3 regions of the Streptomyces sp. NPDC102467 genome follow, and region 1 is predicted to be linked to each of the others. Evidence: riboswitches for the same ligand, from Rfam matches in the RefSeq annotation. Region 1 holds a riboswitch; each other region holds the start of a gene.
The links. A riboswitch is a leader RNA that binds a small molecule or an ion and turns the genes downstream of it on or off. The one in region 1 is predicted to bind cobalamin.

Region 1 (10,169 bases):
GGTGAACCGGACCAGCCCCACCGCGAGACGGGCCGGCTCGGCGGGAGCTTCGAGCAGGTTCAGGTAGACATCGCCGGTGAAGCGTTCGGCCGGGGGCCTGACGGTGGGGGTCGACATGAGGTGTTCCATGTTTTCCTTCTTCTCTTCTGGGTCTCTTCTGGGTCTCTTCTTGGGTGAGCCGGTGGCGGGACAGGAGTCAGGCGGCGCCGCGCTCGTCGGCGATCTTCTTGAGCCGGGTGATCGCGGTCATGGCATTGGGCCAGCCCGCGTAGAAGGCGAGATGCGTGATCGCCTCGGACAGCTCCTCGACACTGAGCCCGTTGTCCAGGGCCACGCCCAGGTGGTAGCCGAGCTGCTCGCCGCGGTAGAGGGCGGCAAGCACGCTCACCGTGACGAGGCTGCGGTCGCGCGGGGAGAGTCCGGGCCGCTCCCACACGTCGCCGAACAGGACATTGTCGGTGACCTCGACGAGCTTCGGCGCGATGTCGGCCAGCTCCCGGGGTGCGGACTGCTTCGGCATGAGGACTCCTGGAACGTAACGCGGCAGAATGGATGAGAACAGAGCAGAACGGAAGATGTCGGCATGAGCCACTGTGCGGCCGGGCCGGTCCCGCGGCAGCCGCTGAGACGCTGGTCCCGACTGCCGCCCGGGGCGTCCCAGCTCCTGCCGGTATCGAGGAAACAGCAGGTCAGTACCGTGGAGGAGGGCCTGGCGTCACAGGTACCGACAGGACCCCCCACAGGTACGCCGTCCGATCTAGCCTGGAATGCGTGAGCACCCAGAGCGACATCCGCGAGTTCCTGGCCTCCCGCCGCGCCAAGATCACCCCTCGGCAGGCGGCCCTGCCGGCGTACGGCGGCAACCGGCGCGTGCCCGGCCTGCGGCGCGAGGAAGTCGCCCTGCTCGCCGGCGTCAGCATCGACTACTACGTCCGCCTGGAACGCGGTCACCTCGCGGGCGCATCGGACGAGGTCCTCGACGCTGTCGCGAACGCCCTCCAGCTCGATGACGCCGAACGCGCGCACCTCTACGATCTGGCCCGCGCCGCCGCCAAGCGGCCTGCCCGGCGCGGCAGGCGCCCCCGCGGGCCGCTACCGGACAGCGTGCTGCGCGTCCTGTACTCCATGACCGACTCCCCGGCGTTCATCCGCAACGGCCGTCTCGACGTCCTGGCGACCAACCGCCTCGGCCGCGCCCTGTACAGCCCGCTGTACGGCGACAAGTACGGCACCGAGTACGGCACCGAGTGCGACGACAGGTACACCGGCAAGGGGCGGCACACGGTGAACATCGCCCGCTTCCAGTTCCTCGATCCCGCCGGGCGCGACTACTTCCCGCACTGGGAGGAGTCCGTGAACACCACGGTGTCGCTGCTGCGCACCGAGGCGGGGCGCGCCCCGGGCGACAGCGAGCTGACCGGGCTCATCGGCGAACTCGTCACCCGGAGCGACGAGTTCCGCACCGCCTGGGCCAAGCACAACGTGCGGCTGCACCACACCGGCCGCAAAGCCTTCCGGCACCCGGCCGTCGGGGCGATCACGCTCGACTTCGATGCCATGGAGCTCCCCGCCCAGCCCGGCCTGACCCTCACCGCCTACAGCGCCCCGCCCCACACCCCCGACCACGACAAGCTCCAGCTCCTCGCCGCCTGGTCCGCCACCGAGGAGACACCGGCCCGGCGGTAGCGGGCCCAGCGGGAGGCCCGAACAGGCCCGCGCCCACGCCCTAACGGCGTCGCAGGTAGAGCCGGAGCATGCCGCTCCGGGTGGCGTGCTCCTCGCTCAGCTCGAAGTCGCGCCGCAGTGCCTCGATCTTGGCCCGGTCCGTGCCGCTCGTGGGCGCCCAGCCCGGGCGCCCGGCCCGGGGATCGATCACCACCCACACCCGGCCGATCTTCCGCAGCCGATGGGCCAGCGTCGCCGCCCCCGTCTCCGCGTCGTACAGTTCACCCGCCTCCGGGCCCGTGCGGGCGAGCGCGACGTCGTGCAGCCGCCGGAAGTCGGCGGGATAAGCGGCGGCCGCGCGCCGCGCGCCCGGGGACGGCACGAACAGCACGGTGTCTCCGGGCTTCAGCTCGCGCGCGGCCAGCACCGCGAGGCCCCGCAGGTCGTCGGATCTCGCCCACGGCCCGCGATCATGCTCATGGGTCGGCAGTTGCGCGACGAACGACGCGCCCACCAGAACCACGCCGCCCGCCGCGAGCAGCCTGCCCACCACCGGATTCCGAGAACGCGTCAGTTCGGGCACCAGTCGCACGATCCGTTCCGCGCCCGCGGCCGCGAGCAGCGGGACGCCTGCCAGGCAGAACAGCAGATAGCGGTCGTAGTAGAGCGGCTGGTACTGCGAAATGCCCAGCAACAGAGCGGGCGGCACGAGCGTCAACGGCAACGCCACCCCGCGCAACGACACCTCCCCCCGGCGAGGAAGCGACGCGCACACCCCGACCACCACCAGCCCCAGCACCACGGCGCACACCACCTCGGTGGGACCGGCGAAGGAGTACACCAGGCCACGCACCTGCTCGCGGCCCGGCTTGTCCAACCAGGCGACCTGAGCGCTCTGCCCGCGCGAGACGAAGAGGAGCGGCAGCAGAGAGACCGACACGCAGGCCACCGCCGCCAGCCAGGCCCTCCATACCGCCCATGGCACCCGGGCGCAGCACAGCGTGCACGCGTGAGCCGCCAGGACGAGCACCGCCATCTCGTGCAACCACGCCGTACCGGTGAGCAACAGCGCGTAGAGCACCCAGTGCCGCCGACCGCGCGCCCGCAGGGCACGCACCAGCGCGACGGTCGCCGCGAGGACACCGGCGGCCACCAACGCGTAGGAGCGGCCCTCCTGCGCGTAGCGGCCGACGAACGGGGTCACCGCGTACAGCAGTCCCGCCCACAGCCCGACCCGGGGCCGCGCCAGCCGTGCGCCGAGCAGGCCCACGAGACCGGCGGCCAGGGTCGCCCCCAGCACCGAGGGCAGCCGCAGCAGCACTTCGCCCGGGTACGGGGCGAGGACGAAGTGCATCAGCGCGTAGTAGAGGCCGTGCACCGCGTCGATGTGCGACACCAGGTGGGCGATCTCCGGCAGTGTGCGGTGTGCCATCTGCAGGGTGACGCCTTCGTCGCCCCACACCCCGTCGCGGTCGAGCCCCCACGTGCCCAGGCCCGCCATCACCACGGACGGCACGGTGACGGCGATCGCGGTGCCGGCCGCCCTGGACCGCGGGTTCTGCCGTCGTGACGGGGGTACGGGCGCGGGATCGTTGCGGACGAGGGCGACGGCCACCGGGCTCTCTCCTGGCTCGAGCCGTGCGCGGCCGACCGCCGGCGCCTGGCGCGCCCATCCTGAAAAGGGCGCGCACACGACAGGTGACGCCACGCGGGGCGGGTCACCTGATGCGCCCAGCCCGCCCCTGCTTCCCAAGATGCAGGAGCGGCGGGCACACCGGACCGTGGAGGCATGAGCAAACCGGTCATCGTCTACCAGCCATCGCCCGACGGAGGGCGCCGTGTCCGCGTGGACGGCGAGATCGTCGGACTCGCGCACGAGCCGCGCGATGTCGCCGAGTTCCTGCGTCGGGCCGGGCACGACATGGACGAGGCGGATGTGGAGGCGTCCCCGTTGATCGACTGGCGCGGCGGCGGCCCCGGCACCTGGCCCGCCCCCTGGTAGCGCCGGGTGGGGTCAGTTGGAGGCGTCGGGTCGGCGTTGAGCACGGGCGGGTGACCCCGTACGCTGGCCGACGCAGCTGGTTCGCCCCGTCCGCCAGGCGGGATGCGTCGCAAGAGGGAACCCGGTGGGAATCCGGGACTGCCCCGCAGCGGTGAGTGGGAACGACCGCCGTCATCAGCACTGGGCCCCGACAAGGGCCCGGGAAGCGACGGCCAGTAGATGTCTCGTACGACTGTCTTGTTACGACTGTCCTGTACGACACGAGGCGCGCCCGCGAGTCCGAAGACCTGCCAACTGCCCGTGTGCGTACGACGCGTGCGCGGACATCCTGGCGACCTCGAGGGCGGGTCGGCGAGCACATCGGGCGGACGACCGTGCCATCGCGCGGCGGTCCGGGTCGCCCGGGCCGTCACCCCTTCGCGTCTCTCGTCCCTTCGCCGGGATCTCAGGGATTCATCTCGCGAAGGAGATCTCCGTGACCAGCAGGAACACAGCCGTGACGGCGCGCGCCACCGTCCACGGCTACCCGCGCCAAGGGCGTGACCGCGAACTGAAGAAGGCCGTCGAGGGGTACTGGAAGGGCCGCGTCGATGCCGACGCGCTGCGCGCCACCGCCGCCGGACTGCGCCGCACGCACTGGCAGGACCTCGCGGACGCCGGAATTCACGAGGTGCCGACCGGCGACTTCTCGTACTACGACCACGTCCTGGACACCACCGTCATGGTCGGTGCCGTGCCCGCGCGCCATCGCGCCGCCGTCGACGCGGACGCCCTGGACGGCTACTTCGCCATGGCCCGCGGCACCCAGGACGTGGCGCCGCTGGAGATGACGAAGTGGTTCGACACCAACTACCACTATCTTGTGCCGGAGTTGGGCCCTGGCACGGTGTTCACGGCCGACTCCGCCAAGCAGGTCCAAGAGGTGCGCGAGGCCCTCGCGCTCGGGCTGACGCCGCGGTCCGTGCTCGTCGGTCCCCTCACCTACCTGCTGCTCGCCAAGCCCGCGCCCGGAGTCGCCGCGGACTTCGTTCCGTTGACCCTGTTGGACCGGCTGCTGCCCGTGTATGCGGAGGTGCTCGCCGACCTGCGCGCCGCGGGCGCCGAGTGGGTGCAGCTCGACGAGCCGGCTCTGGCCCAGGACCGCACCGCGGCCGAACTGAACGCCGCCGAGCGGTCGTTCCGCGATCTCGGCTCGCTCGCGGACCGTCCGCAGCTGCTGATCGGCTCGTACTTCGACCGGCTCGGCGACGCCCTGCCGGTGCTGGCCAAGGCCCCCGTCGAGGGTCTCGCCCTCGACTTCACCGGGGCGGCCTCCGCGAACCTCGACGCGCTCGCCTCGGTCGGCGGGCTGCCCGGCAAGCGGCTGGTCGCGGGCGTCGTCGACGGCCGCAACATCTGGGTGAACGACCTGGAGAAGTCCCTCACCACGCTGGGCACGCTGCTCGGGCTCGCCGGGCGGGTCGACGTGGCCGCCTCCTGTTCGCTGCTCCACGTCCCGCTGGACGCGGCGCGGGAGCGCGACCTCGATCCACAGATCCTGCGGTGGCTGTCCTTCGCCCGGCAGAAGACGGCCGAAGTGGTCACCCTCGCCAAGGGGCTGACCCGCGGCACGGGCGCCATCGCCGCCGAACTCGCGGCCAATCGGGCCGACTTGGCCTCCCGAGCCGCCTCCCCCATCACGTACGATCCCGTCGTGCGGGCGCGCGCCGCCGCCGTCACGGACGCCGACACGCGGCGCTCGACGCCGTACGCCGAACGGGCCGCGGCCCAGCGTGCCCATCTCGGCCTGCCCCTGCTCCCGACCACGACCATCGGCTCCTTCCCGCAGACCGGTGAACTGCGCACGGCGCGGGCGGACTTGAGGGCCGGGCGGATCGGCGCGGCCGCGTACGAGGAGCGCATCGCGGCGGAGATCGGCGAGGTCATCACCTTCCAGGAGAAGGCCGGGCTCGACGTTCTCGTGCACGGTGAGCCGGAACGCAACGACATGGTCCAGTACTTCGCCGAACAGCTCACCGGGTACCTGGCCACACGGCACGGCTGGGTGCAGTCGTACGGCACCCGCTGCGTGCGGCCGCCGATCCTGGCCGGCGACATCTCCCGGCCGGAACCGATGACGGTGCGCTGGACGACGTACGCCCAGTCGCTGACCTCGCGTCCGGTCAAGGGCATGCTCACCGGGCCCGTCACCATGCTCGCCTGGTCGTTCGTCCGCGACGACCAGCCGCTCGGTGACACCGCGCGCCAGGTGGCGCTCGCCCTGCGCGACGAGGTCGGGGACCTGGAGGCGAACGGCACTTCGGTGATCCAGGTCGACGAGCCGGCCCTGCGCGAGACGCTGCCGCTGCGGGCCGCCGACCGGCCCGCCTATCTGCGGTGGGCCACCGAGGCGTTCCGGCTCGCCACCGGCGGGGTGCGTCCCGATACCCAGATCCATACGCACATGTGTTACGCCGAGTTCGGTGACATCGTCGGCGCCATCGACGACCTCGACGCCGATGTCATCAGCCTGGAGGCGGCCCGCTCCCACATGCAGGTCGCGCACGAGCTGGCCGCGCACGGCTACCCGCGCGAGGCGGGGCCCGGCGTGTACGACATCCACTCCCCGCGCGTGCCGGGCGCGGACGAGGTGACCGGCCTCCTGCGCAAGGGACTTGAGGCCGTACCGGCGTCCCGGCTGTGGGTCAATCCGGACTGCGGTCTGAAGACCCGCGGCTGGCCCGAGGTCCGGGCCTCCCTGCAGACCCTGGTCACGGCGGCCCGCACCGTACGCGCCGAACTGCCGGCGGCGAGGGCCGAATGATCGCCTGACACGGCGCGGTGGAGCGGCGCGCGGCGCTCTCCACCGTGGCGGGTGCTCAGCCGTAGGACAGGTTGGAGCAGAGGTCCTCGTCGGCCGAGCGCGCGTCGTCGGCCACGCCCGACGGTACGGATGTGGGGGCCGGTGACGCGGTCGCGGCGCCGGTGTAGTCGGCTCCCAGCACGACGGAGATGCCGTCCGCGTCGGCGGCCCGCACCGCGGCGCCGGGGAAGAGACGGGCGACTTCCTCGGCGTCGGCCCGCTCCCCCGGGCCGTACTCGACCGTGGTGGTGGCCCGGTCCTGGGTGGCGGCGTTGGCGGTGCCGGTGACGGTGAAGTCGTGGCCGGTCAGCGTCCTGGCCGCGCTGGAGGCGAGGCCCTTGGTCAGGGTGCCGTTGTAGACGGCGACGGAGACACCGGCGCCGGACACCTCCCGGACGGTGGGCGACGCGGACGTCTCCACAGTGTTCTTGCCGTTCTTGCCGTTCTTGGCTCCGGCGTTCTTCCCGTCCAGGGTGCGGTCGTCCTTGAGCGCGGCCCACAACGCGTCGGCGTCCGGCTGTACGACGGCGACGCGGTTGCCGTCGTACTTCCAGGGGACGGTGACGAACTTGGTGTTGTGCAGATCCACGTCCTTCAGCCCCATCGCGAACTTCAGCAGCTTGTCCGCCGAGCCGAGGCCGGGGTCGACGGTCATCGACCTGGTGGCGGCGTCGGCGAGCGGCAGGAGTCTGGTGGGGGTGAAACCGTCGTCCTTGATCTTCTTGATGAGGCTGGAGATGAAGGCCTGCTGGCGTTTGATGCGGCCGATGTCGGAGCCGTCGCCGATGCCGTGCCGGATGCGGACGTAGTCGAGGGCCCGCTGCCCGGAGACGGACTGCTCGCCCTTCGCGAAGAGGAGCTTGCCCCGGGTGGCGCGATTCGGGTTGAGGTCGTTCTGGTAGACGTCCTGCGGGAGGCAGACCCGCACGCCGCCGACCACGTCGGTGAGTTGCGAGAAGCCCTTGAAGTCGACGACGACGGTGTGGTCGACGCGCAGCCCGGTCAGGTTCTCCACGGTGTTCTGGGTGCATGCCGGGTTGCCCTCGGCCGTCTCCCCGGTCGAGTAGGCCGCGTTGAACATCACGTTCGTCCGGGTCTTGCTCCACGATCCGTCGGGGAGCTTGCACGGCGGCACGGTGACCAGGGTGTCGCGGGGGACGGAGACCCCGACCGCGTGCTCGTGGTCGGCGTAGATGTGCAGCAGGAACGCGGTGTCCGAGCGGCCGACGTCGTCCTTGTCTCCGCCGCCGAGTTCGCTGTTGCCGCCGGTCCGTGCGTCCGTGCCGATGACCAGGACGTTCTCGCCCTTGGACGCCTCCGCGTCGGGCCGGTTCCTGGATACCCCGTCCGAGGAGAACGTGTCGATGTTCCCGCTCAGCCGCAGGTACAGCCAGCCCGCGCCGGCCGTGACCAGGACGAGGAACGCCAGGCCTGCCGCGAGGCCGAACCGCAGCCTGCCGCGTCGGCGGCGGCGCGTGCCGCGGCGCCCTGGGTCCCGGCGCCTCGTGCCACCGCGCGCCGCCCGGACCGCGCGGCGGGTGCGCTCGGTCGGCGCCTCGGGAGTCTGCGTCATCGACGTGCCCTCATCCTCTGCGTCCCTGTGCGTCCTCCTCGGGGTGACGTGTGACGCCCCCCAAGGTTGTACGGTTGCGCAATGTAGCAAGTAAAGCTGAGGATGCGGTACGCGAACCGTTCCCGTCGGCGCGATCACGACAAGGAGTGCCCACCATGTTCCGCAACGCACTGGAGCCCTGGCACCTGCTCATCCTGGGGCTGGTGATCATCCTGGTCTTCGGTTCGAAGAAGCTCCCGGACACCGCCCGCTCCCTGGGCAAGTCCCTGCGCATCCTCAAGAGCGAGACGCAGGCCATGAAGGAGGAGACCGACAAGAACGCAGAGAGCAGCGGCGAGCGCCGCTCCGCCGGGTCCTAGTACGCGGCCGCGCCGCCCCGCCGGACGCGGTCGATGGCGTCGGCGTGCAGGGCCGCGAGGCCGTCGGGCGGCAGGGTCACGGGGGTGCCGGCGAGCGTGTACCACTCGTCGGCCCGCGTGTACTGGATGGCGACGCGCGCCCGGCCGTCGGGCAGCAGGGTGGTGGCGACGGTGACGTCCCCGGTGATCACTCCGACCTCGTCGGTCATGGCGCCGCCGGGTCCTGCCCGGACCTCGTCCCTCAATGTCCCGTGGTCGCTCGACTCGTGCTCGCTCATCAGGAACAGGTGCCCAGCATGGAGCCGAGCTCCCTCTTCTCCGCGTCCGTCACGGACAGCTCGTAGGTCGCCTTCACCGACACCCACGCCCTCGCGTACGCGCACCAGTACGTCTTCGCGGGCGGCTGCCATGCGTCAGGACCCTGGTCGCCCTTGGCGCGGTTGGTGGCGGCCGAGACGGACAGAAGTTGGGGGTGGGTCAGGTCGTTGGCGAAGGCCTTGCGCCGCTCCTCGGTCCATGAACGCGCGCCGGACCGCCAGGCGTTGGCCAGCGGAACGGTGTGGTCGATGTCCAGATCCTCGGGCTCGGTGAACGTTTTGCCCTCGTAGGCGCTGGTCCAAGTCCCGGACACGGGGCGGCACTCGGCGTCCCGGCGTACGTCCTTGCCGTCCCGTTTCAGGACCACTTCGCGCGTGCTGCAGGAGTCGCCCTGCTCGGCCCAGTGCGGGAACTTGTCGCGGCTGTAGCCGGCCATCGAGCCGTTCGCCGCCACCGTGACCTTGGACAGTTCCTCGCGCGCCTCCCGCACGGTGGGCATGCCGGGCAGGGTGCCGGCCGCCGCCGTCGGCGACGCTTCGGGGCCGTGCGCGCCGTCGCTCCCCCTGTCCTCCGCTGCCGTGCACCCGGCAGCCGCGATGATGGCGAGAACGGTCAGTCCCTGTTGCCACAGCCGTACTTGACGCCCCATGAGCAGCCGGTTCCCCTCGCTCGACACGCACACCCCGCGTCGGGTGCGTTCAGGAACCACCTACCCGCGCCCGCGACGTCCCTACTGGGTCGGGGCATGGGCACATGTGTGCGTGGCCCGTCGCAGCGCCGCCGCGTACAGCGCGAGAACGGCGGCGAGCAGCAGGTAGTAGGCGACGGGCAGACCCGTCATGCCCAGCAGGGGGCCGACCGGGGTCAGCGGGAGCAGGATCCCGATGACCGCGAGGCCGGTGGCCGCCCAGCGCACGGGCCCCGGGGTGCGGCCCTCGGCCGCGCGACGGCCGGTGCGCAGCAGGAGCATGACGAGGGCCTGGGTGAGCAGGTTCTCGGTGAACCAGCCGCCGTGGAAAGCGGCCTCGTCGTGCGGCGCGAGCGTGCCGGGCAGGCAGAGGGCGAGCACGGCGAAGGTGGCGAGGTCCGCGAGGGCGCCGAGCGCGCCGAATCCGGTGATGAAGCGGAGGAAGGCGCGCGGCCGCAGCACGGTCGGGCGGCGCAGGGCGGCCGGGTCGGGCCGGTCGTGGGCGAGGGCGAGCTGCGCCCCGTCGAAGCACAGGTTCTGCACGAGGACCTGCGCCGGGAGCATCGGCAGGAACGGCAGCAGGAGCGCGGCCACGAGCATCGCGATCACGTTGCCGAGGTTCGAGGAGAGCGTGATGCGCAGGTACGAGGCGATGTTGGCGCTGCTGTGCCGGCCCGCGACGACGGCGTGCTCGATGGCCGTGAGGTCCTTCTCCGCCAGGA
Region 2 (10,169 bases), on a different contig from region 1:
GCATTACGGGGCTGATTGTCCTGCGGCGGTCGTGGCGTATGCGAGTCGTTCCGACGAACTGGTGTTGCGCGGGACCCTCGGTGACATCGCGGGGCAAGTGCAGGCGGCCGGGGTTCTGCGTACGGCGGTGATCTTGGTGGGGCGCACGCTGGGGGCGTCCCAGTTCCGCGACAGCCATCTGTACTCGGTGGAACGCGACCGGCACACCTGCTGACCCCACGGGGCTCCGCCCCGGACCCCGCTCCTCAATCGCCGGAGGGGCTGGATTTTGGCGGGCCCGGCACACCTGCTGACTGACCCCACGGGGCTCCGCCCCGGACCCCGCTCCTCAATCGCCGGAGGGGCTTGAATGGGCCGAATGGGCCCGCTCCTCGATCGCCCGAGGGGCTGGATTTTGCCGCTGAGATGGCGCACGAAGTGCGCATCTCAGGGGCGCGGGGAACTGCGCGACCAGCCACGACGAGACCGGTGGTCGACCACGAGGCCGGCGCCCCGCGGCGGGTGTCAGCCCCGGCCCACCACGTTCCCGGCCCGGTCGACGCAGATGACGTCGACCGCGACCGGCGCACCCCGGAGGACGAGCAACGCCTGCTCCCGCGCCTCCGCGGCGACCAGGTCCCCCAGCGGGACCCCCGCAGCGGCGCACAACTGCAGCGCGGCAAGGCCCGTGTTGGCGTCGGCGACCGAGGCCGCGAGGTCCGGGCCCGCGCCGCCCCGCACGGCCAGCTCCGCGAGGAAGCCCTTGTCCACCTGGGAGCGGCCCGAGTGGAGATCGAGATGGCCCGCCGCCAGTTTGGAGAGCTTGGCGAAGCCACCGCACAGGGTGAGCCGGTCCACGGGATGACGCCGGATGTACTTCAGAACCGCGCCCGCGAAGTCGCCCATGTCCAGCAACGCGTCCTCAGGCAGCCCGTGTTCGCGTACGACCGTCCTCTCCGAGGTGGAGCCCGTGCACCCGGCGACATGCGTACGGCCCGCCGCGCGGGCCACGTCCACGCCGCGCCGGATCGAGTCGATCCAGGCCGAGCACGAGTAGGGCACGACGATGCCGGTGGTGCCGAGGACGGAGAGCCCGCCGAGGATGCCGAGGCGCGGGTTCCAGGTGGAGCGGGCGATCTCCTCGCCGTGGTCGACGGAGATCGTGATCTCCACGTCGCCGCTGCCGCCGCACGCCGCCGCGACCCGCGCCACATGCTCGCGCATCATCTGCCGCGGCACCGGGTTGATCGCGGGCTCCCCGACGTCGAGCGGCAGCCCGGGGCGGGTGACCGTGCCGACGCCGGGCCCGGCCCGGAAGACGACACCGGACCCCGCGGGCAGCACCCGCACGGTCGAGCGGACCAGCGCGCCGTGCGTGACGTCCGGGTCGTCGCCCGCGTCCTTCACGACCCCCGCCGTCGCCGTACGCCCCTCGTGATCACGGCCCTGCGACTCGACCGCCAACGCGAAGGACGGCGTCTGCCCCTTGGGCAGGGTGATCGTCACCGGGTCGGGGAAATCGCCGCTCAGGAGCGCCGTGTACGCGGCGGTGGTCGCCGCCGTCGCGCAGGCCCCGGTCGTCCAGCCGGACCGCAGACCCGTGTGCTTGAGTTGGGCCCCGCGCCCGCCCTTCGGCTCAGCCGCCGCACTCGCCGCTTCACTCGCCGATTCACTCATGGAGTTCCCCGATGCATGTACTCGTCCTCGGCGGAACGACCGAGGCCAGGCAGCTGGCCGAGCTCCTGCACAGCCACCCGCGGCTGCGGGTGACCAGCTCCCTGGCGGGCCGGGTCGCCGCGCCGCGACTGCCGCCGGGCGAGGTGCGGATCGGCGGGTTCGGCGGGGCCGACGGCATGGCGCGCTGGATCAGTGAGCACGCCGTGAGCGCGGTCATCGACGCCACGCATCCCTTCGCCGAGACGATCAGTTTCAACGCGGCCGGGGCGGCCGCCACCGCCCATGTTCCCCTGCTGGCGCTGCGCCGGCCCGGCTGGGTCCCGGGCGAGGGCGACGACTGGCGGGAGGCCGGTTCGCTCGCGGAGGCGGCCGAGGCCGTACGGGGCACGGGCCGAAGGGTGTTCCTGACCACCGGCAGGCTCGGGCTCGGCACGTTCGCCCACATCGACGACGCGTTCTTCCTCGTACGCTCCGTCGACGCACCCGAACCGCCGTGCCCGCCGCACATGGAGCTGCTCCTCGACCGGGGCCCGTTCACGCTCGACGGCGAACGGGAGATCCTGGCCCGCCACCACATCGACGTCCTGGTGACGAAGGACAGCGGCGGCACGGCCACGGCCCCCAAACTGACGGCGGCCCGAGAGGCGGGAATCCCGGTGATCGTGGTCCGACGGCCTCCGGTACCGGAGGGGGTACCTGTGGTGGCGACGGTGGAGGAGGCGGCGGAGTGGGTGGTGACGGCCGCCCCCACCGAGGACAGGCCGGCGGTGGACATCGGCACACCCTGAACGGGGTGCGCCGGGTCACCCCTCCGGGTACCGTCGCGGCGTCCACGTCACCGTCGAACCGTCCGCCCTGACCACCGCCTGTGTCTGCGAAGAGCCCACGATCAGCAGCGTGCGCATGTCGACGACGGCCGGGTCGAGGTCGGCGAGACGAATCGTGCGGACGCTCTCCTCGGGGCCGCCGACATCGCGGGCGAGGACGACAGGAGTGTCGGGGAGACGGAGTTCCAGGAGGAGTTCGCGTGCCTTGCCGACCTGCCAGGTGCGGCTGCGCGAACCGGGGTTGTACAGCGCCAGGACCAGATCGGCCGCCGCCGCCGTACGCAGCCGCTCCGCGATGACCTCCCACGGCTTGAGCCGGTCGGACAGGGAGATCGTGGCGTAGTCGTGGCCGAGCGGGGCCCCCGCCTTCGCCGCGGCCGCGTTGGCGGCGGTCACCCCGGGCACCACGCGTACGGGCACGTCCGCGTAGGCACCCTGCGAGGCGACTTCCAGCACGGCCGTGGCCATCGCGAAGACGCCTGGGTCGCCGCCCGACACCACGGCCACCCGGCGCCCGCGCCGCGCCAGGTCGAGCGCGAACTCGGCGCGCTCGGACTCCACCTTGTTGTCCGAGCCGTGCCGCAGCTGTCCGGGCCTGACCGGCACCCGGTCGATGTACGTGGTGTAGCCGACGAGATCGTCCGCGTTCGCGAGGGCGCCGCGCGACTCCGGAGTCAGCCACTGCGCCCCCGCGGGCCCGGTGCCGACGACCACGACCTCGCCGCGGCCGGACGCCCCTGCGGGTCCAGCGGGCTCTGCGGGCTCTGTGGGTTCGGCGTCGATACGGGACGGCAGGACCGCGACGGAGAAGTACGGCACCGAGTCGGGGTCGATGTCGGCGAGCCGGCCGGTGCGCTCGCCGGCCATGAAGGCACGTTCGACATAGCGGGCGTCGTCGAGACGGCCCGCACTCTCCAACGCCGTACGGACCGTGGTGAACGTACGGCCCAGCTTCATCACGACCGCCGAGTCCGCGGCGGCGATCCGCGCGGTCAGCTCGTCCTCGGGCAGCGTGCCCGGGATGATCGTCAGCGTCTCCTTGTCCTCGCACAGCGGCTCGCCGAGCCGGGCGGCCGCCGCGCTGATGGAGGTGACACCGGGAATGACCGTGGTGTCGTACCGGTCCGCAAGCCGCTTGTGCATGTGCTGGTAGGAGCCGTAGAAGAGCGGGTCGCCCTCCGCGAGCACGGCGACCGTACGGCCCGCGTCGAGGTGCGCGGCGAGCGTGGCGGCGGCCTCGGCGTAGAAGTCGTCGAGCGCCCCGCGGTAGCCGCCGGGGTGGTCCGTCGTCTCGACCGTGAGCGGATACATCAGCCGCTCCTCGATCTGCCCCTCGTGAAGGTGCTCCGCGGCGATCGAGCGGGCGATGGAACGGCCATGACGGGCACAGTGGTACGCGATGACGTCCGCCCCGGCGATGGCGCGGACGGCGGCGACGGTCATCAGCTCCGGGTCGCCGGGCCCGAGCCCGACCCCGTACAACTTGCCTGTATTGCCAGGGGTGTTGCTCATGCCTGGATCTCCACCTCGGTCGCTATGGCGTTGATCGCGGCGGCGGTGATGGCGCTGCCGCCACGGCGCCCGCGGACGATCAGGTACTCCAGGCCGAGCTCGTTCGCGGCCAGGGCGTCCTTGGACTCGGCGGCCCCGACGAACCCGACCGGAATGCCCAGGATCGCCGCCGGCCGGGGCGCGCCCTTCCGGATCATCTCCAGGAGGTGGAAGAGAGCGGTCGGGGCGTTGCCGATGGCGACGACGGCGCCGTCGAGCCGCTCCCGCCACAACTCCAGCGCGGCGGCGCTGCGCGTGGTCCCCAACTCGGCTGCCAGCGCGGGCACTTCGGGCTCATTGAGGGTACAGATCACCTCGTTGTCGGCGGGCAGCCGCTTACGGGTGACGCCGCTGGCGACCATCCGCGCGTCACAGAGGATCGGCGCACCCCCGCGCAGAGCGGCGCGGGCCTTCGCCACGACCCCGGCCGAGTGGCCGATGTCCTGTACGAGATCCACCTGGCCGCAGGCGTGGATCATGCGGACCGCCGCCTGGGCGACGTCGGCGGGCAGCGCCGCGAGTCCGGCTGCCGCCTCGGTGCGGATGGTGGCAAAGGACTCGCGGTAGATGGCCGCGCCGTCCTTCTCGTAGTCATACACGGGTTCGGCTCTCTCAAGTGGGTTGCGAGGTAGGGGGGTTGGTGACGACATACGTGCCGTCGGGGCGTGCCACGACATCCACGTACGGCCCGACGGGGTGCCCGCAGCGGCGCTCGCAGCCGGACCAGTAGGTGGGCAGGAGCGGATGCCGGGCGCCCGCGTCGGCGCGCACGTCGGCGTGCGCCTTGGCGCAGCCGGGGCGCCCGATGCAAGCCCCTGTGCGGGTCCAGGGTGAATCAGGGTCGGTCACGAGCCCGGTGCGTGTCAGCTCTTCGGCCTGGGCCGGTGTGGCGCCGGGTATCACGATGGACCGCCAGGGCGTGAGCCGCAGTTCCCTGGCCGGGAGGTGGGCGATCAGGTCGGTCAGGGCGGCCCATTGAGCACCGGTGATCGCCCCGAGGCGGGCGGTTATGCATGCCCCCGGCATTTCAGCGGACGGCCCGGAAAAATCAGCCTCTCCGGCGTTTGAGGAGCGGGGTCCGGGGCGGAGCCCCGTGGCTTGTGCGCCGTCGCCGATGGCGGATCGATGGACACGTGCGGGAGCGTCGTCGCTGGTCGCGCAGTTCCCCGCGCCCCTGAAGGGGCTGGGCTCGCTGCCCATCGCAGGCGCGCCCCCGACGGGGCTGCACTCGATCCCGGTCGCAGAGAGCGCATCGGCAACCAGCGAGGCCAACTCGGCCACAGGCAAGCCCAGTTCGCGGACCCGCCACACCCGTCGGCCCGAGACATCACGCGCGGCGGCGACGAAAACCTCGGCCGCGACGACCGCGGCCCGCGCCGCGTCCTCGTACCGGACAACGAATTCCGCGGCCCCGACAGAAAGCGCCGCCCCGCCCCCGGCGAGCCCCCGCAGCAGAATGTCAGGCGCCAGCCCCGCCACATCCCCCCGCCCGTCATCGAGCGCGAAAAGAAACCGCCCGGACAACTCCGGAGTGACAGAACTCGCACAGAGCGCCGCATCCAACCCGGTCAACCACCCGCGCACATCGACGACCCCGAGACCGTCGAGCCCCGACATCGGCGAAGCCACCACGTTCCGGACCCGTTCATGCGCGGCGGACGGCAGCAGCCCGACCCGGCCGAGCACCTCCGCCAACTCCCCGCCGCACCCCTCCCGCAACCCGCGCAACTGCACGTTGCCCCGCGAGGTGAGATGCAGCGTCCCGTCCCCGAGCCGCCCGGCCGCACCGGCCAGGGCCCGCGCCTGCGCCACGTCGAGGACCCCGCCGGGGATCCGGACCCGCGCCAGGAACCCGTCGTCCGCCGCGTGCAGCCGCAGCGCACCGGGGCAGGCGTCACCCGGGGACGTTCCGGGCGTACCGGGATCGTTGGGTAGGGGGGAGGCGGGCATGCGACGGAGCATACCCATCGGCTGTGACGGGCATCCCGCCCCAGGTCACGCCCCCGCCCCGTACGATGAACCGCGGCGGTCCCGTCCGGCCCGCCACCTTCGCCAGCGACGGCGACAGGGGAGGAAGCCGGTGCGATTCCGGCGCGGTCCCGCCACTGTGAGCCCTCTCATAGAGAAGAGGGTGAGCCAGGAACTCCCGCCGTCAGAACCCACCCGGGGCGCGGACACCCCGAGGAAGGCCAGACGACGCATGCCCCAGCAGCCCTCGCACCCCGCGCAGCCGCAGCCCCAGCCCTCGCAGCTCCTGCTCCTGTCGACGTCCGACACCGACCTGCTCAGCGCCCGCGCGGCGAACGCCGCCAACGCCGCTTCCGCCACGAGCGCCGCTTCTGCCACGAGTGCCGCATCCGCCGCGAGTGCCGCCGACGCCCCGGTCACGTACCGTTTCGCGAACCCCTCCCGCCTCGACGTCGAGACCGAGCTTCCCGCGCTCCTCGACGGCGTCGCCCTCGTCGTCGTACGGCTCCTCGGCGGGGTCCGCGCCTGGCAGGACGGCATCGACCGGCTGACCGCCGCCGGGGTCCCGCTGGTGGTGCTCAGCGGTGAACAGGCGCCGGACGCCCAGCTGATGGCGGCCTCCACCGTCCCGGTCGGTATCGCGGCCGAGGCCCACAAGTACCTGGCGCACGGCGGCCCGGCCAACCTCGCCCAGCTCGCGAACTTCCTCTCCGACACGGTGCTGCTGACCGGCCACGGCTTCGAGGCCCCGGCCCCCGCGCCGACCTGGGGCCCGCTGGACCGCACTCCTTCGCGGGCCGACGGCCCGACGGTCGCCGTGCTCTACTACCGCGCCCACCACATGAGCGGCAACACGGCCTTCGTACACACCCTGTGCGACGAGATCGAGCGCGCAGGAGCCCGCCCTCTCCCCCTCTACGTGGCCTCGCTCCGTGCCCCCGAACCGGAGTTGATCGAAGCCCTGCGCCCCGTCGGCGCGATCGTGACGACGGTCCTCGCGGCCGGCGGCACACGTCCAGCCGAGGCGAGCGCCGGCGGCGACGACGAGTCGTGGGACGCGGGCGCCCTCACCCACCTCGACGTCCCGATCCTCCAGGCCCTGTGCCTGACCTCGTCCCGCGCGGACTGGGCGGAGAACGACGAGGGCGTCTCGCCGCTCGACGCCGCGAGCCAGATCGCCGTGCCGGAGTTCGACGGGCGTCTCATCACCGTCCCGTTCTCCTTCAAGGAGATCGACGAGGACGGGCTCCCCGCGTACGTCGCCGATGCCGAGCGCGCCGCCCGCGTCGCCGGGATCGCCGTGCGCCACGCCCGCCTGAGGCACATCCCCGCCGCGGACAAGAAGCTGGCGCTCGTGCTGTCCGCGTACCCCACCAAGCACTCCCGTATCGGCAACGCGGTCGGCCTGGACACCCCCGCCTCCGCGATCGTCCTGCTCAAGCGGCTCATCGCCGAGGGGTACGACTTCGGGGACCCGGCCGACATCCCTGGTCTCGCCTCCGGTGACGGCGACGAGCTGATCCGCGCGCTCATCGACGCGGGCGGCCACGACCAGGAGTGGCTGACCGAGGAGCAGCTCGCGCGCAACCCCGTGCGCATCCCGGCCGCCGACTACAAGCGTTGGTACGTGACGCTGCCCGAGGAACTGCGGACGAGTGTCGAGCGGCACTGGGGCCCGCCGCCCGGCGAGATGTTCCTCGACCGCTCCCGCAACCCCGAGGGCGACATCGTGCTCGCCGCCCTGCGCCGCGGCAACCTGCTGATCCTCATCCAGCCGCCGCGCGGCTTCGGCGAGAACCCGATCGCGATCTACCACGACCCCGATCTGCCGCCCTCGCACCACTACTTGGCGGCGTACCGCTGGATCGCGGCGTCGGCGGACGACGCCGGTTTCGGCGCGGACGCGATGATCCACCTCGGCAAGCACGGCAACCTGGAATGGCTGCCCGGCAAGAACGCGGGCCTCTCCGCCGCCTGCGCGCCGGACGCCGCACTCGGGGACCTGCCGCTCGTCTACCCCTTCCTCGTCAACGACCCGGGCGAGGGCACGCAGGCCAAGCGCCGCGTGCACGCCACGCTCATCGACCACCTGGTGCCGCCGATGGCGCGCGCCGAGAGCTACGGCGACATCGCCCGCCTCGAACAGCTCCTGGACGAGCACGCCCAGATCGCCGCCATGGACCCGGCGAAGCTCCCCGCGATCCGCGCGCAGATCTGGACCCTCATCCAGGCCGCGAAGCTCGACCACGACCTGGGGGTCGAGGACCGGCCCGAGGACGAAGGCTTCGACGAGTTCATCATGCATCTCGACGGCTGGCTCTGTGAGATCAAGGACGCCCAGATCCGCGACGGCCTGCACGTCCTGGGCCAGGCCCCGGCCGGCGGGGACCGCGTCAACCTCGTCCTCGCCATCCTGCGGGCCCGCCAGATCTGGGGCGGCAACCAGGCCCTGCCCGGCCTGCGCGAGGCGTTGGGCCTGGACGAGTCGGCGGCGACCCGCACGGCGGCGGACCAGGCGGAGGAAACGGCCCGCGCCCTGGTGGAAGCCATGGAGGCGGCGAACTGGGATCCGGCCCAGGTGGGTACCACCTTGGGCAATCTGCCGCCTGGGGCGGCAGGGTGCACAAGGCGGCAGGACCCGGGTGCGGAGGAAACGGGCCCCGAGGACAACCCCGTTCACCAGATCCTCGACTTCGCGGCCCGCGAGGTGGTCCCGCGCCTCGACGCGACCACCGCCGAACTCGACAACTCCGTACGCGCGTTGGAGGGCCGCTTCGTCCCGGCGGGCCCGTCCGGTTCCCCGCTCCGCGGCCTGGTCAACGTCCTCCCGACGGGCCGCAACTTCTACTCCGTCGACCCCAAGGCCGTCCCCTCCCGCCTCGCCTGGGAGACGGGCCAGGCCCTGGCCGACTCCCTCATCGAGCGCTACCGCACCGACAACAACGGCGACTACCCCACCTCCGTCGGCCTCTCCCTCTGGGGCACAAGTGCCATGCGCACAGCGGGAGATGACATCGCGGAGGCCCTCGCCCTCCTCGGTGTCCGCCCGGTCTGGGACGACGCCTCACGCCGAGTGACGGGCCTGGAGGCAATCCCGTACGAGGAACTGAACCGCCCCCGCATCGACGTCACCCTGCGCATCTCGGGCTTCTTCCGTGACGCGTTCCCGCACACCATCGGCCTCCTCGACGACGCGGTCCGCCTCGCCGCCTCCCTCGACGAACCGGCCGAGCACAACCACGTCCGCGCCCACACGCAGGCCGACCTCGCGGAGCACGGCGACGAACGCCGCGCCACCACCCGCATCTTCGGCTCGCGCCCCGGCACGTACGGCGCGGGCATCCTCCAGCTGATCGACTCCAAGGACTGGCGCACCGACGCGGACCTCGCCGAGGTCTACACGGTCTGGGGCGGCTACGCGTACGGTCGCGACCTGGACGGGAAGTCGGCCCGCACGGAGATGGAGACGGCGTACAAGCGCATCGCGGTCGCGGCCAAGAACACCGACACCCGCGAGCACGACATCGCCGACTCGGACGACTACTTCCAGTACCACGGCGGCATGGTGGCCACCGTCCGCGCGCTGCGCGGCACGGCGCCCGAGGCGTACATCGGCGACTCGACGCGCCCCGAGACGGTCCGCACCCGCACCCTGGTCGAGGAGACCTCCCGCGTCTTCCGCGCCCGCGTCGTCAACCCCAAGTGGATCGAGGCGATGCGCCGCCACGGCTACAAGGGCGCCTTCGAACTCGCCGCGACGGTCGACTACCTCTTCGGCTACGACGCCACGACCGGCGTCATCGCCGACTGGATGTACGACAAGCTCACGGAGACGTACGTCCTGGACGAGACCAACCGCCAGTTCCTCTCCGAAGCCAACCCCTGGGCCCTCCACGGAATCGCCGAACGCCTCCTGGAAGCCGAATCCCGCGGCATGTGGGAGAAGCCGGACCCCCAGGTCCTGGAGGCCCTGCGCCAGGTCTACCTGGAGACGGAAGGCGACCTGGAGTCGGACGAATAGGCCTTTGAGCAGGGGAAACGCGCCTGCACGCTCGTTCGAGCGAGCAGAGGTTCCCCTGCCTGGCTCCGCCTACTCTGGGACCGTCGCGCTGAGCGAAGGAGGAGGTCTGTCATGGCAGCTATGCCTGTGCGACCAAGGCCTCCTAC
Region 3 (10,169 bases), on a different contig from region 1:
ATCCGTGCGCGTGTCGGCGGTCTCGGTCGGCAGGGTCACGCGGTGACCTCCCGTCGCGGTGCGAGTCGATGGGCGACCACGTCACCGACGAGGTTCACCACGACCGCGGTGCCGGCGAACAACAGGGCGTACGTCTGCACTTGCGGGAGATCTCGGTTCTGCACCGCTTCGACGAAGCCGTTGCCGAGGCCGCGGAATCCGAAGACCGCTTCGACCACCACGGCGCCGCCCAGCAGCCCTTCCACGCAGCGGGCGTACTGCTGGGCGGCGGGGCCCAGCGCGTTGGGCAGTACGTGGCGGAGCACCACCGTGCGTTCCCGTACGCCCAGCAGTCGCAGGTGTTCGGCCACGGGGCCATGGCGCTCCCCCGCCACTCCCGCGCGGACCTGCCGTGCCAGATCGCACAGGTGCCGGGCCGTCAGGACGACCACGGGAAGCACCAGGACGGACGGCAGGTCGAGCAGCGCGGTGGTGTCCATGCCGACGGCGGTGGCGGGCAGCAGTCCGGCCGCCAGCGAGACCGAGGCGACCAGCAGCAGCGCGAGCACGAATTCGGGGACGGCGTGCAGCAGGACCGTGGCGGTGTTCAGGGCCCGGTCGAGGCGGCTGCCTTCCCGCAGCCCCGACACGGTTCCCAGCAGCGGTGCCAGCACGGTGACGAGGATCAGCGCCGGCCCGCCGAGGAGCAGCGTCACCCCGATACGGCGGCCGATGTCGTCGCCGACCGGCAGCCCGGTCGTCAGCGAGTGTCCCAGGTCGCCGGTGAAGAGGTGGCCGAGCCAGTGCCCGAAGCGGGTCCAGGCCGGTTCGTCGAGGCCCAACTGGTGCCGCAGCGCCGTCACTTGTTCGGGGGTGCCGAGTTCACCGCGCAATACGTCAGCCGTGTCTCCGGGCAGGAGGGCTCCGACGGCGAACACGGCGACCAGCACCACCAGGCACTGCAGGAGTGCCAGCAAGGAGCGCCGCAGCACGTAGGCGCGCACGTCAGGTGAGGCGGACCCGGTCGAAGCGGGCCCAGTCGTGCGAGTTGGGCGGCGCCGCGCGCAGACCGGTGACCGACCGGCGGATGGCGTCGTTCGCGTCCGAGAACGCCCACACCAGAAGTCCCGACTCGGCGCGAGCGATCTTCTGGGCGCGGGCCAGCAGGCTGAGCCGGTCCTTCTCCTCACGGGTGGTACGGGCCCGGTCGAGCAGCGCGTCGAACTTCTTCGAGGCGTACTGGGTCTGGTTGCGGGCCGCCCCTCCCCGGACCCGCTGCTGCAGGAAGTCGGAGACGGGCAGGGTGGAGGTGGTGTTGAAGGCGGCGACGCCCTTGGTCTTGATCTCGCTGAAGTACGTGCTGGACGCGCGGGTGTTGGCGGTCAGCTTCAGCCCGATCTCCCGCAGGTGCCGCGTCATCAGGTCGGCCGCGGGTTCCCATGCCGCGTCGACCGAACTGGTCTCCACGGTGATGTGCAGCCCTTCCGCGCCGGCTTCCTTCACCAGTTTCCGCGCCGCGGCGACGTCCCGTGTGCGGGGCTCGAGGTCTTCGGGGTAGCCGCGCAGGCCCATGCCGAAGAGGTCGTTGCCCGTCTCGCCATGTCCGGCCAGCGCGATACGGACCAGCGCCTCCCGGTCGATCCCCAGCCGCACGGCCCGTATCAGCCGTGGATCGTCGAACGGCGCACGGCCGGTGCGCAACAGGAGCTGCTGGGCAGTGGCGCGCTCGGCGGTCAGCAGCCGCGTCGAGCCGTCCTTCTTCAGCCGTTCCACGAAGGCACCGGCCATGTCGGCCGCGTAGTGCACCTGCCCGGACAGCAGGGCGTTGAGCCGCGCCGACTCCTCGTTCGCGGGGACGATCTCCAGCTCGGCGATGTGCGGGGCGCCGTCCCAGTGGTCCGCCCAGCGCCGGTAGCGGGCGGTTCCACCGGGCGTGAACGATACGTAGGTGAAGGGTCCGGAGCCGACGGGCTTACGGAAGTCCGTCGTCCCGGCCGGGATGATCTCCGTTCCGGGGCCGGCGAACACGGTGGGGAACTCGAAGTTCGGCGCTTTGAGGACGAGGACGACCGACCGATCGCCGTCAGCCGTGCTCGCGGTGAAGTCGATCGCGGAGAGCAGCATCTGCGAGGGCGAGCCGACAGCGGGGTCGGCGGCGCGCCGGTAACTGTAGAGAACGTCCTTGGCGGTGACCGGCTTCCCGTCATGGAACCGGGCCGCGCGCAGTCGTACGCGCCACCGGGTACCGGAAGCGTCGCTCTCCCAGGACTCCGCGAGCCGCCCCCGCACCGACATGTCGTCGGCGTATGTGCCGAGCGTGTCGTAGAGGGCCTTGGCGCGGGCCTGGTCGACGAAGTTCGGGGCGACGTGCGGGTCCAGGGTCTCCTGGGAACCGCCCGAGGTGAACGCGGCGCGGAACCGGTCGCCCCCTCCCCCGTCCTTCGCGTCGCCGCCGCAGCCGGTGAGCAGGCCGGACGCGGCGAGCGCCAGGGCTCCGCCGGCGGCCAGCACGCCTCGTCTGCCGAGTTCCGGCCGCCTCTCCGGTTCCGTCCGGGCACGCGTCGTCACAGTCGATCCTCTCCGGGGTGTCCTCGCCCCTGACGTCAGACCGGCGACGGGTCAGTCTCCTGGCTTCCGGATCGTCGCTCGCCTCCGCCTTCCCGTCCGCGACAGCGGACAGTGGCGTGCAGGAGATTCGCTCCCCGGTCACAGTGGCGGGACCGCGCCGGAATCGCACCGGCTTCCTGGTCCCCATCGCCTTGTGTGCTCATTGTGGCGTACGAGGCTCCGGCCGCCGGAACCCGGTCGTCCCGGTCACCGTTCGCCCCGGGATCAGGCCTCCTGCGCGACTCTCGCGGCTCGGCACACCATGTCGATCAGTACGGTGGGGAACACACCCCCCGAGCAGTACGCATCGAGCGACCGGCAGTGGCCCGCCCCGCCCCGGAGTCCCGCGAGAGGAAGCACCACCCGCATGACAGCGAAGCACGTGTCCAACTGGCAGAGCTGGCAATCCAGTTGGGACCGCCAGCAGGAGTGGTACATGCCCGACCGGGAGGAACGTTTCCGGGTCATGGTCGACACGGTCGAGGCCCTGGCGGGCCGGACACCGCGCGTCCTCGACCTGGCCTGCGGCACCGGCAGCATCTCCGACCGGCTCCTGCGACGCCTCCCCGACGCCGACGTCACCTGCGTGGACATCGATCCGCTCCTGCTGACCATCGCCCGCGGCCACTTCGCCGGGGACGGGCGCGTCTCCTTCGTCGAGGCCGACCTGACCGACGCCGCGTGGACCGCACGCCTCCCGCACACGTCGTACGACGCCGTGGTCACCGCCACCGCTCTGCACTGGCTCGACACCGAACCGCTCGACCGGCTGTACGCCACCCTGGCCGGCCTGCTGCGCGAAGGCGGCGTCTTCCTGAACGCCGACCACATGAAGGACGAGTCCGCGCCCCGCATCAACGCCGCCCTCCAGGCTCTGCACACCGACCGACAGACTCACCAGCGCGGACAGGGATCCCTTGACTGGGCCGGCTGGTGGGGCGAGGCGGCCCGCGATCCGCACCTCGCCGAGGCGGCAGCCGAACGCTTCGCGCTGCTGGGCGATCCTCGAAAGCCCCGCACCGACCCACCGCGACGCGATCGCCCGACCGCGACCCGGTGGCACATCGAGACGCTGCTGCGCCAAGGGTTCAGCGAGGCGCGTCAAGTGTGGTGCTCGACAAGCGATGCGCTGGTGGCCGCACTGCGCTGACCCGCAACGGTAGGCGGAGTCGAAGCACTCACCAACGCTGCGCGCGATTCGGCCGGGACGCGTTCGATCCCTCGACTGGCGGGCCTTCAGCTCGCACCTCGACGGCAGCTCTCCCGAGCTGAGCGTCACCGCCGATGTTGCTCAGTGCCGGTACGCGGCGGTCGCCGTCTCGACGAAGGACCGGATCAACGGGTTCGTGTCACCTTCGTTCCACACGGCCACCACGCGGCTCGGCGCCATGCCGCTCAGCGGTACCAGGGCGAACTCAGCGGGCAGTTCGTGCCCGAGCGGGGCCAGGCCGACCGTGCCGTTCCACAGCACGGCCTGCAGACATTCCTGGACGGCACGCACCACTGGCCCCTCGCGCGGCCTGCCACCGTTCCAGTACGACTGCCAGACGGGGTCGGTGCCCTGCGGGAACTGGAACCAGCGGCGGTCGCTCAGCTCGGCCGGCCGCACCTGGTCGCGGCGGGCCAGCGGATCGTCGGCGCGCAGGACCACGCCGACGGGGTCGGATCGCAGTGCACGCACCGTCAGGGCGGTTTCGTCGAACGGCGCCCGGGTCAGGGCGACATCGACCAGTCGGGCCCGCAGCCCGCAGGTCGGATCGGTCAGGTCGGTGTCTCGGATCCGGATGTCGATGCCGGGGTGGCTTCGTCGGTAGGCGGCGGCCAGCCTGGACACCGCCGGGTCGGTGGCGTCGCCCAGCAGGCCGACGGTGATGGTCGAGGCGCCGGCCGCCGCGCTCACCCGTATCCGGACGCGGTCGGCATGGTCGAGCAGAGCCCGCGCCTCGTCGAGCAGCACCGTGCCCACCGCGGTGAGCGTGACGCCGGTGGGCGAGCGGGCGAAGAGCAGGGCTCCGGCATCGGCCTCCAGCTGCTTGATCGCGCGGCTCAGCGGCGGCTGACTCATGTGCAGTCGGTTGGCGGCCCGGCCGAAGTGGAGTTCCTCGGCGACCGCCACGAAGTAGCGCAAGGTGCGTAGCTCCACGCTGCAACGATACCCACGAGGTATCGGCGTTGCGGAACAGGTCTTGGACACGCATGTGGTCCCGGCGGTGGACTCGTGAGCATGACCGAAGAAGCCAAGAGCAACGAGACCCAGGTCGGCCCCGCCGTTTCGGTGGTGGGCCCCGGCGACGGCGAGACGATCGTTCTGGGCCCCACGCGTATGCGCGTTCTGGAGGACGGCAGTCACACCGGGCACCGCCTCGCGATCACCGAGTCCGTCCTCGCCCCGCATACGCAGGGGCCGCCGCAACACCGCCACGCCCGACACGACGAGGGCTTCTACATCCTCTCCGGCACCGTGCGGTTCACCGTCGGGGAGAAGGACCACGACGCCACCACGGGCACGCTCGTCATGGTTCCGCCGGGCACCCCTCACACCTTCGCCAACCCGACGGACCAGCCCGCCGTCATGCTCAGCACCTTCACCCCCGACCTGTACGTGCAGTACTTCCGAGACCTCCAACAGGTGCTCACCGACGGCCGGCCACTGACACCACGGGCCAACGTCGACGCCATGAGCCGCTACGCGACCGAGCCCGCCACCGACCTCGCCTGAAGCCGACCGGCCGCAACCGCCCGGTCACCCTCCTTCCGGTCCGCTCGGTCCCGGCCGACGGACCGGCTCTCCTCCAGCGCTCTTCGACCCATGAACGGGAACCATGCACATCGCCTACTGGATCGTCGCGGGCCTGCTCGCGCTCTTCTACTTCTACGCGGGCACGCTCAAGGTGATCCGCAGCCGCGATCAACTCCGGCCGATGATGGCCTGGGTCGACCGCCTGCCCTTGCCCGCCCTCAGGGCGCTGGGCACGGTGGAGATACTCGGCGCGGCCGGCCTGGTCCTGCCACCGCTGACGCACATCGCGCCGTCACTGGCACCGGCCGCGGCCATCGGGTTCGTCCTCCTGCAGACCGCCGCGATCGCCGTCCACCTGACCGGTGGAGACCGCCGGATCACTCTCAACATCGGGCTCGCCGCGGCGGCGGCCGCAATCATCTGGCCGGCCACCACGCTGTGACCGCCCCGACATCCCGCAACAGCGCTCAACCCAAGCGCAGTCGGGCCTTGTCCGCGCGTACGGCCTAGGTGTTCTGTCCGGGGAGGTTGTGGACGGGTGAGCGAAATCTCGGCTGAGGGATCTTGAACGAGTGAGGGCCTCCCGGGTTCGGTGTGGATTGCGACGTCTACACCGACCAGAAAGGCCCTCGTGCCTCACCGTAATGCACCGCTGACCGAGACCGGCCGGCTGCGCCTGGCCCGCTGCGTCGTCGACGACGGCTGGCCCCTGCGCCGGGCTGCCGAACGCTTTCAGGTCTCACCCACCACCGCCCAACGATGGGCCGGCCGCTATCAGGTCATGGGTGAGGCAGGAATGGCCGACCGCTCCAGCCACCCGCGCACGAGCCCGCACCACACCCCGACCCGCACCGAGCGACGGATCGTCAAGGTCCGCGTCCTGCGCCGCTGGGGACCCGCCCGCATCGCCTACCTGCTACGACTGAACCCGTCCACGGTGCACCGGGTCCTCACCCGCTACAAACTGGCCCGCCTGACCCACCTCGACCGCGCCACCGGACGGGTGATCCGCCGCTACGAGCGCGACAGGCCAGGCGAGTTGGTGCACGTGGACATCAAGAAACTCGGGAACATCCCCGACGGCGGCGGACACAAGACCCTCGGCCGCCCCAGGCCGGCCGCAAGACCCGCTCCGCAGTCGGCTACAGCTACCTGCACAATGCCGTCGACGACCACTCCCGCCTGGCCTACAGCGAGATCCTCGCCGACGAGAAGAAGGAGACCGCCACCGGCTTCTGGACCCGGGCCCAGGCGTTCTTCACCCAGGCCGGGATCACCGTCGAGCGCGTGCTGACCGACAACGGCTCCTGCTACCGCTCACGCGACTGGCGCGACCTGCTCAGCACCTCCGGAATCACCCACAAACGCACCCGGCCCTACCGGCCGCAGACCAACGGCAAGGTCGAACGCTTCAACCGCACCCTGTTGGACGAGTGGGCCTACGCCCGCCCCTACCGCTCAGAGGCCGAACGTCGCGAAGCATTCCCCGACTGGCTGCACACCTACAATCACCACCGCGGACACACCGCGCTGAAAGGCCAACCACCCGTCAGCCGCGTCCCCAACCTCACGGGTCAATACACCTAGGTGTGCGAAGGAGGTGCCAGGATGCCTTCGACGCCGTGCAGGAACGTCTCGGAGATCAGCACCGGGTCGAAGAGACAGCCGGCTGCCATGGCCCCGTCCCGGAGCATGACGAAGTGCCGTCCCGCCGCGTCGGCGGGCGTACAGCCGGCCTCCGCCAGCAACTGCGTGACGGTCTCCAGGAACCATTGCCGATGCGCCAGCACGGCTCGGTGGACCGGGTGGGCCGGGTCGGGATACTCGGCCGCCGCGTTCAGGAAGGCGCACCCGCGGAACCCGGAGTACTGGATGCCCTCGACGATCGTCCGGCCGACGGCCCTGACCGTGTCCGCCGCGGGCCCGCCCTCCACCCGGGTGGCTGCGACCTGCGCCCGGATGCCGTGGTCGGCCTGCTGGAGGTAGGCAAGGATCAACTCCTCCTTCCCCTTGAAATGCCGATACAGGGTGGCACGGGTGACCTGGGCTTCCGCGATGATCCGGTCCACGCCGACGGAGTGGATGCCCTCCGCGTAGAAGATCCGGGTCGCTGTGTCGAGCAGGCGAGACCGCGCCTCGGACGTGCTCCCGCCTTCTGTACGCGCACTCATGGCGCCCACCGTACCAGTCGATGAGGGAGAACGTTCGGTCTTGACAGTGCGGCGACGGCGCCCTTAAATCAAGCAAGAGACCGAACGTTCTCCCTCATCGGTGACGTGTCTCGGACGCCACTCCTCTCGCACCACGCCGCTTTCGCCGGAAGGAACCCTCATGGACACCACCGTCGCCGCCCCCGCACCTACCGCGAGCGCCTCCACAGCGCTGCGCCACCTGTATCTCGTGCGCTTCGTGTTCGCCGCCGTCTGGGCCGCCCTGCTGTTCACATCCGCCCATGACCTGGGCACCCTCGGCACGACACTGCTGGTGATCTACCCCTTGTTCGACATGGCGTGCGCCGTCGTCGACGCCAGGGCCGCCAAAGCGGACGGCGGACCGGTGCGCGGCCTCTACGCGAACATCGCGCTCAGCGCCCTCACCACCGCAGGTCTTGCCGCCGCCGCATCCTCCGGCATCCCGGCCGTCTTGCGCGTCTGGGGCGCCTGGGCAATCACCGCGGGCCTCGTCCAGCTGATCGTCGGCGTCCTGCGACGCAGCATGGGAGGCCAGTGGCCGATGATCGCGAGCGGCGCCATCTCCACCCTCGCCGGATCCTCGTTCATCGCGCAGGCCGGTAAGGACAACGCCTCGCTGAGCACCCTGGCCGGCTATGCCTTCCTCGGCGGAGTCTTCTTCCTCGTCTCCGCCCTCCGCCTGAACCGAACCGCCCGCCATTGAGCACGGGTGAGCACGCGGCCGGCCCGGCCCTTCGCCCTCACAGGCAGCACTGTGAGGGCGGAGGGTGATCGGCGTCGTCGGGACGTCACCCGGGCGTCGGTCAGGTGCCCTTCTCCCGCGGGCGGTAGGCGTCCCGGTCCTGTTGGAGGAGCCACAGATCCCGCATATGGCCGGGCCGGTCGAAGAGTTCATGGAACTTTCCGCTCTGGACGATCCGGCCGCGGTGCAGCACCACTACGCGGTCGGCGATAGAGGCATTGCTTCGGCGGTGCCGGGGTAGCGGAAGGTGACATCGCGCAGGGCGATGTGCCGCGGTCGGCCGGGGGCGTGGTCGCCCCGGGCGAGGTGTTGCCCGGCGGCTTCGGTGACGAACCGTTCCCAGTCATCGAGATAGACCCCGGTGCGCAGGAGGTCACGGCCGTAGGCGACGAGGCCCTGGAGGCCGGAGGCCGCCGATCGCAGGGCGAAGACCCAGCGGTGCACCGCGCCAGGAGCAATCCACACCGCGGACCGTTCCCCGAGCGGGTGGCCGAGTTCACCGGTCAGGTGCGCGACGATCTCCACTACGAACGCGAAGCGGGCTGTTCCCCCTCCGCGTCATCGCTCGCCGCGGCGGTCAGAATCGCGCCGGCGACGACGTCGAAGAGGTGGTCGGCGCGTGGCGCGAGCGAGGGTTGATCGCCGATCCATGCCAGCGCCGCCACCAGCGCGAACAGATCGGCGCCATCCATGTCGGTCCGCGCCACGCCCGCGGCCTGGGCACGACGGAGCAGCCCCGCGCCGGCCGCGCGCAGGGTGACGCACGAAGCGTGAAGCGCGGACTCGGTGTCCTCGATGGCGGCTGCCATCAGCACGGTCACGCCCCGATACTCGGTTGTCCATTCGACGCAGTCGCGTAGCCACGAGACGAGAGCGACTTCGGGCGAGCTCGACGTCTCGAACTCGCCTGCCTTCGCCGTCAGTTCGTCGAAGCTCGTGCGGAGCAGGGCATCGAGCAGCGCCTCGCGGGTCGGGAAGTGCCGTAGCAGCGTCGCGAGCCCGACGTCGGCCCTGCGCGCGATGTCGCGCAGGGATACGTCGACGCCTTGCTCACTGATGGCGGTGCTCGCCACAGCGAGTATCTGGTCACGGTTCTTTTTGGCGTCGGCGCGCATCTGTCCCCTTCGGCCTTCCCTCTTGACTACCCGGATCAGTGGTCCATATATTCGGATCAGTGATCCAGTTATGTGGAGCACTGATCCGAATGAGTCTATCCCGCGGTGCGGACAGGAGAGAACGATGCCGAAACACACGATGCGTGCCGTGCGGATCCACGAGCACGGAGGCCCCGAGGTACTGCGTGACGAAGAGGTAGCGATGCCGGTGCCGGGGCCGGGCGAGGTGCTCGTCCGCGTGCACGCGGTCGGCGTCAATCCCCCCGACTGGTACCTGCGCGACGGGATGTCCAACCTGCCTCCGGAGACGAGGCCGAAGTTCAGCTTGCCGGTGATCCCGGGGACGGATCTGTCGGGCGTCGTCGAGGCTGTCGCCGCGGACGTGGACGGCCTCGCCGTCGGTGATGAAGTCTTCGGTCTCCTTCGCTTCCCCAGCTTCGACGGCGCCACCTACGCCGAGTATGTGGCCGCGCCCGCCTCGGACCTAGCACGCAAGCCGGCCGGCATCGATCACGTGCACGCCGCCGGGGCACCCATGGCCGGGCTCACCGCCTGGCAGTTCCTGATCGACGTCGGACACGACCACCCCTCCCCCTTCCAGGAAGCACGGCATCGCCCGACGACGCTCGACGCCGACACGACGGTGCTCGTCAACGGCGCCGCGGGTGGCGTCGGGCACCTTGCACTGCAGCTGGCGAAATGGAAGGGCGCACGCGTCATCGCGGTGGCATCCGGCGCACATGAATCATTCCTGAGCGAACTCGGCGCCGACCGGTTCATCGACTACACCAAGA

Region 2: it holds a riboswitch for cobalamin, as region 1 does, so the genes downstream of both, cobN (cobaltochelatase subunit CobN) here and metE (5-methyltetrahydropteroyltriglutamate--homocysteine S-methyltransferase) in region 1, are expected to answer to the same signal.
Region 3: it holds a riboswitch for cobalamin, as region 1 does, so the genes downstream of both, ACIREE_RS26825 (ABC transporter substrate-binding protein) here and metE (5-methyltetrahydropteroyltriglutamate--homocysteine S-methyltransferase) in region 1, are expected to answer to the same signal.

The regions. Positions count from the first base shown of each region.
Region 1 covers NZ_JBIWKA010000002.1:384,927-395,095, forward strand. Annotated here, with positions in the region: gene ACIREE_RS04960 (cupin domain-containing protein) at 1-129, opposite strand, end outside; gene ACIREE_RS04965 (carboxymuconolactone decarboxylase family protein) at 197-520, opposite strand; gene ACIREE_RS04970 (helix-turn-helix domain-containing protein) at 772-1,686, shown strand; gene ACIREE_RS04975 (hypothetical protein) at 1,727-3,280, opposite strand; gene ACIREE_RS04980 (hypothetical protein) at 3,455-3,667, shown strand; cobalamin riboswitch at 3,728-3,977, shown strand; gene metE (5-methyltetrahydropteroyltriglutamate--homocysteine S-methyltransferase) at 4,143-6,470, shown strand; gene ACIREE_RS04990 (LCP family protein) at 6,526-8,082, opposite strand; gene tatA (Sec-independent protein translocase subunit TatA) at 8,238-8,441, shown strand; gene ACIREE_RS05000 (hypothetical protein) at 8,438-8,719, opposite strand; gene ACIREE_RS05005 (HNH endonuclease family protein) at 8,719-9,408, opposite strand; gene mgtA (magnesium-translocating P-type ATPase) at 9,490-10,169, opposite strand, start outside.
Region 2 covers NZ_JBIWKA010000008.1:418,831-428,999, forward strand. Annotated here, with positions in the region: gene cobM (precorrin-4 C(11)-methyltransferase) at 1-214, shown strand, start outside; gene ACIREE_RS19580 (cobalt-precorrin-5B (C(1))-methyltransferase) at 505-1,656, opposite strand; gene ACIREE_RS19585 (cobalt-precorrin-6A reductase) at 1,668-2,444, shown strand; gene ACIREE_RS19590 (precorrin-2 C(20)-methyltransferase) at 2,460-3,995, opposite strand; gene ACIREE_RS19595 (precorrin-8X methylmutase) at 3,992-4,633, opposite strand; gene ACIREE_RS19600 (cobalamin biosynthesis protein CobG) at 4,647-5,984, opposite strand; cobalamin riboswitch at 6,044-6,203, shown strand; gene cobN (cobaltochelatase subunit CobN) at 6,235-10,023, shown strand.
Region 3 covers NZ_JBIWKA010000013.1:70,469-80,637, reverse strand. Annotated here, with positions in the region: gene ACIREE_RS26830 (ABC transporter permease) at 36-983, opposite strand; gene ACIREE_RS26825 (ABC transporter substrate-binding protein) at 985-2,547, opposite strand; cobalamin riboswitch at 2,600-2,728, opposite strand; gene ACIREE_RS26820 (class I SAM-dependent methyltransferase) at 2,954-3,736, shown strand; gene ACIREE_RS26815 (LysR substrate-binding domain-containing protein) at 3,878-4,729, opposite strand; gene ACIREE_RS26810 (cupin domain-containing protein) at 4,811-5,305, shown strand; gene ACIREE_RS26805 (DoxX family protein) at 5,409-5,768, shown strand; partial or broken gene ACIREE_RS26800 (IS481 family transposase) at 5,958-6,913, shown strand; gene ACIREE_RS26795 (TetR/AcrR family transcriptional regulator) at 6,910-7,497, opposite strand; gene ACIREE_RS26790 (hypothetical protein) at 7,658-8,221, shown strand; gene ACIREE_RS26785 (hypothetical protein) at 8,322-8,456, opposite strand; gene ACIREE_RS26780 (hypothetical protein) at 8,456-8,785, opposite strand; gene ACIREE_RS26775 (TetR/AcrR family transcriptional regulator) at 8,785-9,375, opposite strand; gene ACIREE_RS26770 (NADP-dependent oxidoreductase) at 9,500-10,169, shown strand, end outside.